Regions from separate parts of the Mesorhizobium sp. GW821-FHT04C10 genome, predicted to be linked through region 3. Evidence: predicted binding sites of a transcription regulator. Region 3 holds the regulator's gene; each other region holds the start of a gene.
The links. Region 3 encodes PhoB, which activates phosphate uptake and scavenging genes when phosphate is short. Its sites were predicted from a motif close to TGTCATNNANCTGTCAT; they were not measured.
Positions count from the first base shown of each region.

Region 1 (3,275 bases), 3.3 Mb from region 3:
GCGCTCGAGCAGGCAAAGGTCGCGGCTGGCGGCAAGGATGTGCGGGTTGGTGGCGGCGTTTCGACAATCCGGCAATATCTGCAGGAAAAGCTCATCGACGAGATGCACCTGGCGATCTCGCCGATCCTGCTTGGCACAGGTGAGAATCTGTTCGCCGGCCTCGACATGCTGAAGCTCGGCTACCAGTGCACCGAGCAGGTTGCGACGGCGCTTGCCACGCATGTGGTGATCGGGCGGGCGTGACTACAGCTCTTTCTCCCCGTCACTATACGGGGAGAAATGCCCGGCAGGGCAATGAGGGGCGGCGCGGCCTTTGGAGACTAGCGGCAAGCTACCAATGGCAGCGAATTGGGGCTCAATCGCCAACGCTGGCGCCGCCCCTCATCCGCCCTTCGGGCACCTTCTCCCCGTGAACGGGGAGAAGGACAAGGTGCTCAATACTTCTCCGGCACGTAGAGTTCGCGCGGCAATGTCTGGCGCTCGTATTCGGGATTGAAGACGCGCTCGGGCAGCGTGATCTCCTCGTGCGGCACCTCTTCATAAGGCATCTGCTTGAGCAGATGGTCGATGCAGTTCAGCCGCGCGCGCTTCTTGTCGTTGCCCTCGACGATGAACCAGGGCGCCTCCGGAATGTTGGTGCGGGCGAAGGTCTCTTCCTTGGCCTTGGTGTACTGCTCCCAGCGCACGCGCGATTGCAGATCCATCGGCGACAGCTTCCACTGCTTCATCGGATCGTGGATGCGCATCAGGAAGCGCATCTGCTGCTCCTCATCGGTGATCGAGAACCAGTATTTGACCACGGTGATACCCGAGCGCACCAGCATGCGCTCGAACTCCGGAACGTCATGGAAGAACTCCTCGACCTGGTCGTGCGAGGCAAAGCCCATCACCCGTTCGACGCCGGAGCGATTGTACCAGGAGCGGTCGAAAAGCACGATCTCGCCGCCAGCCGGCAGATGCGGGACATAGCGCTGGAAATACCATTGCGACTTCTCGCGTTCGGTCGGCGCCGGAAGTGCCACGACGCGGCAGATGCGCGGATTGAGCCGCTGCGTGATGCGCTTGATGACGCCGCCCTTGCCGGCAGAGTCACGGCCCTCGAAAACCACCACCAGCTTCTTCTTGTGATAGGCGACCCAGGACTGCAGCTTGATCAGTTCGGACTGCAAGGTGATAAGGTCGCGAAAATATTGCATGCGATCGATCGAAGGCGGATGCGAGTTCTTGTAGATCTTGGCGATCTCCATCGACAGCGCCGGTTCCGACATTTCGAGCTCATAGTCTTCGTCGAGCGTGTCGGCGAGCTCGGCTTCAAGCCAATCCTTGGCGGGAGAATTCTGTCTTAGCTCGGTCATATCAGTCGCTCCGCTAGCAAGCCCTGTCGATTCATGTCCGGCACCCCAAACTGCAGGCCCGTGGCCTGGAATGGAAACACCTTAGCCGAATTCAATATAGGCCGGCGGTGACGGTTTTATTGCAGTCCGGAACGCGACCGCGGCCTTTAAAAGCTCCGCCATGCGTGATCGATCCATCATCATTGCATGGCGACAAGCCGGGCAAATTGTCCTACAAATCCCCGGTCGCATTCCGGGCTGCCCTTCGCGGCGCCCCAATTCAACACAATCGCGAGGACTGACATGGAATACCGCACCCTTGGCCGTTCAGGCCTGAAGGTTTCGACACTGACTTTGGGCACCATGACGTTCGGCGGCACCGGGCCCTTCGCCGCGGTGGGCAACAGCGATCTTACCGAAGCGAAGCGGATGATCGACATGTGCATCGACGCCGGCATCAACCTCATCGACACCGCCAATGTCTATTCGAACGGCCTGTCGGAAGAGATCATCGGCGAGGCACTCGGCGGCAAGCGCAAGAACGACGTGCTGATCGCGTCAAAGGCGCGCATGCGGATCGGCAGCGGGCCGAACGACGAAGGCCTGTCGCGCCACCATCTGATCCGTGAATGCGAAAAGAGCCTGAAGCGGCTGAAGACCGACGTCATCGACATCTATTTCGTCCACCAGTGGGACGGTCTTACCCCGGTCGAGGAAACGGTGGCCGCGCTCGACACTTTGATCGCCCAGGGCAAGGTGCGCTATATAGGTTGTTCCAACTGGTCCGGTTGGCAGGTGATGAAGGCGCTCTCCATCAGCGACAGCCGTCACCAGCAACGCTTCGTCACCCAGCAGATCCACTATACGCTGGAGGCACGCGAGGCCGAATATGAACTGCTGCCGATCTCGGTCGACCAGGGGCTGGGCGTGCTGGTCTGGAGTCCGCTCGCCGGCGGCTTGCTGTCCGGCAAATACCGCCGCGACAGCCCGACCGCGCGCCAGCTCGCGGGCTGGTCCGAGCCGCCGATCCGGGACGAGGATCGACTGTGGCGGATCGTGGACGTGCTGGTGGAGATCGGCAAGGCCCGCAGCGTCTCGGCGGCGCAGGTGGCACTTGCCTGGCTGCTCGGACGCCCCGCCGTCTCCTCGCTGGTGATTGGCGCCCGCAACGATGCCCAGCTCAAGGACAATCTCGCCGCGGCGGCCCTGGAGCTCAACCCTGAAGAACGCCAGCGCCTCGACGCCGTCAGCCGCCCGCCTCTGCTCTACCCCTACTGGCACCAGCAATTGACGGCAAAGGATCGCTTCGGCCCCGCCGACATGGTTCTCGACCGCAGCGTCATCTGACCGTTAGAGCGGCTCCCTAGGGAAAGCGCTACGCGCTTTTCCCGGGAAAACCGTTTCACACTTTTCCTGGAATTGCTCTAGGCCGAGCCGCGCTAGCCCTCGATGAAGTGCCAGAGTTGGCGATCGGGTTCGAGCTGGCCGCTGAGCACGAAATATTTATAGAGCACGAGCAGGGAGACAGCCTGCTCGTCCCGCTCATTGGAGAATGTCCGGCAATAGGCATTGGCCGCGTCACGCTTACGCGTCGTTGTGCCAGGCATTTACCGAGAGCGGCGGTCGTCCAGCGCGTGCCGACCGGCTTCGACGAGAGACCCTGGGTACTAGCCCGTTATGCAGCGCCAGACCTCGGTATCCGGCTTGATCTGGCCGCTGAGCACGAAATATTTGTAGAGCACCAGCAGGGAGATCGCCTGTTCGGTCTGTTCGTGCCCAAAGGTCCGGCAATAGGCGTTCGCTGCCGCGGTGATACGCTCCGCCTTCTCCGGGTTCCGTTCGAAATAGGCCACATGCTCGGCAAGGTCCGAGAAATCAGCTTCGAGCGGCACATAGTGGACATTGGCCTCGAGCTGCCGCTCGGCGAACCATGTCTCGTAT
Region 1 is NZ_JBWKTL010000001.1:4,991,296-4,994,570, forward strand. It holds gene AC07UC_RS24390 (dihydrofolate reductase family protein) at 1-243, shown strand, start outside; gene ppk2 (polyphosphate kinase 2) at 435-1,355, opposite strand; gene AC07UC_RS24400 (aldo/keto reductase) at 1,638-2,681, shown strand; gene AC07UC_RS24405 (hypothetical protein) at 2,774-2,941, opposite strand; gene AC07UC_RS24410 (glycosyl transferase family 90) at 3,002-3,275, opposite strand, start outside.
Region 1: the regulator PhoB is predicted to act here: its motif matches at 1,463-1,479, upstream of ppk2 (polyphosphate kinase 2).

Region 2 (3,275 bases), 1.8 Mb from region 3:
GCGCCTTGTCGCGGGCGACGATGCCTGAAAGCACCGGCAGGTCGTAGCGCGCGGTGATGAAGCGCAGGATCGACGTCGTGTCGTATTGCGTGTGGTCGACCGTGCCCATCTTCGCGTAGGGCGAGATGATGAAGGCCGGGACGCGGTTGCCCGGGCCCCAGCGGTCGGCCTTGGGCGGCGCGACATGATCCCAGAAGCCGCCATTCTCGTCATAGGTCACGACGACCAGCATGTGGCTCCATTGTGGGCTCTTCTCCAGATGCGCGACGAGGTCGGCCAGATGCTGGTCGCCCGATGTCACATCGGCATAGCCGCTGTGTTCGTTGAGATTGCCTTGCGGCTTGTAGAAGCTGACAGAAGGCAGCTTGCCGTCATCGATCGCCTTGATGAATTCGGAACCGTCGAGACCGCCATCCCTGAGATGCGCGGTGCGCGCGGCGGTGCCCGGCGCATAGGCGGCGAAATAGTTGAACGGCTGGTGGTGGTACTGGAAGTTCGGCACCGGCGTCGCGTTCTTGCCGTCGAGCGTTGCCTGCCAGGCGCCGGCATACCAGGCCCAGTCGATCCCCTTCAGCGACAGCAGGTCGCCGATGGTGATGTCGTGCTGCGGCGGCAGCGTCGTCGGCTGCGCCGGGTCGGCCAGCGCCTTGTCGCCGCCTTCGACGGGCTTGTTGGCGCTCGGCTGGTAAGGCGGCTGCATGGTGTTGACGGCATAGAAGTCGGGCGTGATGGCGCCGTCATTGACGAATTTCGGCACGCCGCCAAGGGCGGAGGGTGGCGAGTTGTCGGCCACCTTCAGCGTCTTGCCATCGGCCTCGACGACGGCGATCTGGCCCTTCACCGGGCTGGTATCGGCGTTTGGATAGACCGGGGCGCAGGCGCAGGCGAGCTGGAAATGGTTGAGGAAGGAGCCGCCAAAGGCGCCCTGGAAGAAATTGTCGGCCAGCACGTATTTCTTCGCCACCGCCCACATCGGCAGGCCGGAGCCGTCATAATGGCCCATGACCAGACCGCCTGAATCGGCCCAGGCGGCGAACTTGTCGTTCCGGCCGCCATCGATCTGCATCTGCTCCTGGTAGAAGCGGTGCCAGAGGTCGCGGGTGACGACGGAGGTCTTCTCGTTGAAGCCGCTGGCGTCGTCGATGGCGAAGCTGGCATTGGCGAGATGCGCCGACTGCGCCTCGGTCACCACAGGCGTCACGCCCTTGGCGGTCAGCCCGCCCCAGGCCGGCGGCAATTCGGCAAGCGGCTTGCCGTCGCGGTCGAGCTGGCGCGCCTGGTCGGCCGAGACATTGGCCAGCCCGTTGGCGCCGGGGAAGCCGCCATAGAGATTATCGAAGCTGCGGTTCTCGGCATAGATGACGACGACAGTGTCGATCTTGTCGTAGCCGGGAGGGGCGGCGCTGGCAGCGCTGGCGAACGATGCCAGGGCGGTGGAGGCCAGGAAAAGCGAACTGAAGGGCCGCATCAAGGAGTCCTCATGGCTAAGGGGGATGGCTAGAGGCGTCGTGCATGGCAGGAGGCCGCGCACGCAAAGAGCTACGTCGATGCCTTGTCACCTTTGTGACACTTGCCTCGCCCGCGAACACGGTTTCGTGAAGAACGGGAGCAGTCATCAATCCGTTGCAGTGCGACCCTAACTGCGGAGCGAAATGGACTGGGAAGCGATGACGACGGGACGAGGCAGACGCCTGATGATCGCGGCCGCTGCCGCATCCTTGTTCGGCCTTGCCCTCGCCTGGCCGCAAACCCTTGTCCATGCCGGATCCGGCAGCGTCCACCCCGGCCCGCTATCGCGCGCCGATGCCTTCGCGCGGGCGCAGGCGCTGACCGCGCTTGGCCGAAAAATGTTCTTCGATCCGGCGCTGTCCGCCTCGGGCAAGCAGGCCTGTTCGTCCTGCCATGACCCGCACCGTGCCTTCGGCCCGGCCTCGGCCGCGCCGGTCGAGATGGGCGGTCCGAATCTCGACCAACCAGGCGTACGCGCCGTGCCGTCGCTGCGCTATCTCCAGGCCGCGCCCGCCTTCACCGAGCATTTCTACGATTCCGAGGACGAGGGCGATGAGAGCGTCGACAATGGCCCGACCGGCGGCCTGACCTGGGACGGCCGGGCCGACCATGGCAAGGACCAGGCGAAAATCCCCCTGCTCTCGCCCTTCGAGATGGCCAACAAGGACGGGGCCGCCGTCACATCGGCCTTGCGCAAATCAGCCTATGCCGGTGAGTTCAAGGCCGCCTTCGGCGACGACGTGTTCGACCACCCGGGCGATGCCTTCGACGCCGCCGCCGAGGCGCTCGGCACATTCGAGCAGAGTGCGCCTGATTTCTATCCCTATTCCAGCCGCTACGACGCCTTCCTTGCCGGCAAGGCCGAGCTGACGGCGCGGGAATTGCGCGGCCGCGCGCTGTTCGAGGACGAGGCCAAGGGCAATTGCGCCAGCTGCCATCTCAGCGAACCGGCCAATGACGGCGAGCCGCCGCAATTCACCGATTTTGGCCTGATCGCCATCGCCGTGCCGCGCAACGCGGCAATTCCCGCCAATGCCGATCCCGCCTATGTCGATCTCGGCCTCTGCGGCCCGCTGCGCACCGACTTCAAGGGCCGGGCCGAGTTTTGCGGCCTGTTCAAGACACCGACCCTGCGCAACGTCGCGCTGCGCAAGAGCTTCTTCCACAACGGCACCTTCCACACGCTGCGCGACGCTGTCGCCTTCTACGCCAGCCGCGATACCGATCCCGGCCATTGGTACCCCAGAAATGCCGATGGTACGGTCCGGCAATATGATGATCTGCCAAAGGCTTACTGGCCGAACTTGAATCAGGACCCGCCCTTCAACGGCAAAAAGCCCGGCGACAAGCCGGCGCTCAACGACGCCGAGATCGACGACATTGTCGCGTTCCTGCAGACGCTGACGGACGCGGATCAGCAGGCCGGGACGGTGCCTGCGAACTGAACCCCGCTAGCTTCGCCAGGCCGCCAGATCGGCCAGGATCCATGCCTTCAGCGCGGGGTCGGCGTAGCTCGCCTGCACCGATGTCGCGGCGAGCTGGCGGATGGTTTCGTCGTCCCAGGCGAAGGCCTCCGCGCAAGCGGCGTAGGATGCCTCAAGCGTGGTGTCGAGCAGTGCCGGATCGTCGGTGTTGATCGAGACCGGGACACCGGCCTTGCGCAGGGCGTCGAGCGGATGTTGCGCCAGCGAGGGATAGACGCCGAGCGCCAGATTGGAGACCGGACAGATGCCGAGCGGAATCCGTCTTTGTGCCAGCAAGTCGAC
Region 2 is NZ_JBWKTL010000001.1:3,432,928-3,436,202, reverse strand. It holds gene AC07UC_RS16615 (acid phosphatase) at 1-1,468, opposite strand, end outside; gene AC07UC_RS16610 (cytochrome-c peroxidase) at 1,668-2,954, shown strand; gene add (adenosine deaminase) at 2,961-3,275, opposite strand, start outside.
Region 2: the regulator PhoB is predicted to act here: its motif matches at 1,611-1,627, upstream of AC07UC_RS16615 (acid phosphatase).

Region 3 (3,275 bases):
CGCCATGGTGATTGCGGCCGTGCGCCGGGCCGGCCAACCGTCGCGCACCGAGATCGCCGCGACCACCGGCCTCAGCCATTCAACCATATCGGCGATCTCTTCCGACCTGATCGGCGAAGGCATCCTGGTCGAGGGCAAGCCGAGCGAGGCCGGTGCGCTCAAACGCGGCAGGCCACAGGTCGGCCTCGGCCTCAACCCGGAGGCCGCGGCCATCATGACTGTGGTGCTGTCGCTGAATTTCCTGTCCGTCGCCGTCATCGACTATGCCGGCCAGGTGATATCGGAGGAACAGCGCCGGCTGGACACGCTGACCATGTCGCGCGAGGCGCTGATCGGTGAATGCGTCGCCATTGTACGGCGGCGCCTCGAGGATCCCGATATCGACGTACGCAGCGTCGCCCGCATCGCGCTGGCGATCCAGGGCATCACCGACACCAAGGCCAGGGCCATGCTGTGGTCGCCGATCACGCCGCAGACCGACATCGCCTTCGCCGACATACTGGAAGCCGAGTTCGGCATCCCGGCCACCATGGAGAACGACTGCAACATGATGGCGGTGGCGCTGCGCTGGCGCGACCCCGAACGCTACCGCGACGACTTCATCGCCATCCTTTTGTCGCACGGCATCGGCATGGGCCTTGTGCTGAAGGGCGAGCTGTTCACCGGCACCCATTCGTCGGGCGGCGAGTTCGGCCACATGATCCATCGGCCAGGCGGCGCGCTCTGCCGCTGCGGGCGGCGCGGCTGCGTCGAGGCCTATGCCGGCAACTACGCCATCTGGCGCAATGCCAGGCAGCTTGGCGAGGACACCGAACCGGTCGCCGACGTCAGCGACGCGCAGATGCGGGCATTGGCGACGACGGCGCGGGAACGAGCCGGGCCCGAGCGCGAAGCCTATCGCAAGGCCGGAGAAGCACTGGGTTATGGCCTCGGCAGCCTGTTTGCGCTGATCGATCCCGCCCCCGTGGCCATGGTCGGCGTCAGCGCCGCCGCCTTCGACCTGATCGAGCCGGCATTGCGCGAGGCGATCGCCCAGACCGCCGGCGGCCAGCACTCGAAATCGATTTCGTTCGACACCGAACCGAACGAGTTGCCCCTGATCCGCGAGGGCTGCGCCATGCGCGCACTGACCTTCGTCGATCAGGAGATCTTCGCGCCGGGCGTGCAGGCAAGAGGCAGTGCCGGGAAGAGCGTTGCCTGAGCTGGCATTCGTCGTTGATGCCGTAGACCCTCGCTTACTTGGAGATTGGCCGTCGTCATCCGTGGGCGGAGCAGGAGCGAAGCTCCGTCGCGGAGACCCTGGGATCCATTCCGTGACCTATGCCACGCAGTGCAGCGGAGCAGAACTTGCGCCGTGGCAACGCTTTGAGGTCGCGGCATGGATCCTTGGGCTGCAGAGCAGCTCCAGGGGTCCGCGCCGCGTCGCTGCGCTCCTTGCTTCGCCCAAAGATGACGAGGCCATGAGCGTCTCAGCCAATTGTCAATGCGTGTGACCCGGGAGTGGACACATTCAACCTATCAACGCTTCCGCCTCAAGGCTCTAATCTTCCCTGATCGCGTAGCCTGCCCCACGGATGGTGCGGATGACGTCGGGCATGCGGCCATTGTTGACCGCCTTGCGCAGGCGGCCGACATGCACGTCCACGGTGCGCTCGTCGATATAGATCGTCTCACCCCAGACATTGTCGAGCAGTTGGCTGCGCGAGAAGACGCGGCCGGGATGGCGCATCATGAATTCCAGAAGGCGGAATTCGGTCGGCCCGAGCCGGATCTCGCTCTTCTTGCGGTAGACTCGGTGCGATTCACGGTCGAGCACGATGTCGCCGACCTTGAGCACGCTGGACAGCACTTCCGGCTTGGCGCGGCGCAGCAGCGCCTTGACGCGGGCCATGAATTCCGGCGTCGAGAACGGCTTGACCAGATAGTCGTCGGCACCGGTCGAAAGGCCGCGCACGCGGTCGCTTTCTTCACCCCGCGCGGTCAGCATGATGATCGGCAGCCGTTCGGTCTCGGGGCGCATTCTTAGCCGGCGACAGAGTTCGATGCCGGACACCGCCGGCACCATCCAGTCGAGCACCAGGAGATCGGGCACGTTTTCCTGCAGCCGGATTTCGGCTTCATCGCCGCGGGTTACCACCTCGACCTGATAACCTTCCGATTCCAGATTGTAGCGGAGGAGCACGCCGAGCGGCTCCTCGTCCTCCACCACCATGATGCGTGGTGCGATCATTGACTGGTCACCTCTAAAGCAATCCCAGGAAAAAATGTGTAGCGGTTTTCCATCCTGAATTGCGTGAAACAAAGAGATAGAGCGGGTCGGCGTTTCCGCGAAACGATGAACCGCTCCAACGCTCAAGCCGCCGGCGCCGACATCGCCGTCTCGTCCTGTTTGGGGCGGTTGGCGGGCAGTTGCGTGCCGGTCAGGACATAGTACGCGTTCTCGGCGATGTTGGTCACATGGTCGCCGATGCGTTCGAGATTCTTGGCGCAGAACAACAGATGCGTGCAAGCGGTGATGTTGCGCGGATCCTCCATCATGTAGGTCAGCAGTTCGCGGAACACCGAGGTGTACTTGACGTCGATGCGTTCGTCGTCGGCGCGCAGCTTCGCAAGCGCGGCGGCGTCGCGCGCCGCATACTCCTCGATCACGCCCTGCACCTGGATCAGCACCAGCTGCGCCATGGCGTCGATGGAATGCGACAGGTCGCGCGGCGTTGCGTTGAGACCGACGGTGCCGACGCGCTTGGCGATGTTCTTGGCAAGGTCGCCAATGCGTTCGAGGTCACCGGCCATGCGGATCGACCCGACGACATGGCGCAGATCGTCGGCCATCGGCTGGCGCTTGGCGATCAGCGTGATGGCGCGATCGTCGAGTTCGCGCTGGCGCGCATCCATGATGGCGTCGTCGGAGACTACGCGCTGTGCCAGCGCGTTGTCGGAATTCAGCAGCGCCTTGGTGGCGCCGCCGACCATCGAACCGGCGAGATCGCCCATGTCGCTGATCAGCCTGCTGATCTGTCCGAGATCCTCGTCGAAGGCTGCGACTGTATGTTCGGCCATGATCCTGGTCCTCGTATGCGTGCGATCAGCCGAAGCGGCCGGTGATGTAGTCTTGCGTGCGCTTCTCGCGAGGCGACGTGAAGATCTTCTCGGTGCGGTCGAATTCGACCAGTTCGCCAAGATACATGAAGGCGGTCTGCTTCGAGACGCGCGCCGCCTGCTGCATGTTGTGGGTGACGATGACGATCGTGTAGTCGGCCTGCAGCTCGTCGATC
Region 3 is NZ_JBWKTL010000001.1:1,674,596-1,677,870, reverse strand. It holds gene AC07UC_RS08165 (ROK family protein) at 1-1,201, shown strand, start outside; gene phoB (phosphate regulon transcriptional regulator PhoB) at 1,541-2,230, opposite strand; gene phoU (phosphate signaling complex protein PhoU) at 2,353-3,060, opposite strand; gene pstB (phosphate ABC transporter ATP-binding protein PstB) at 3,086-3,275, opposite strand, start outside.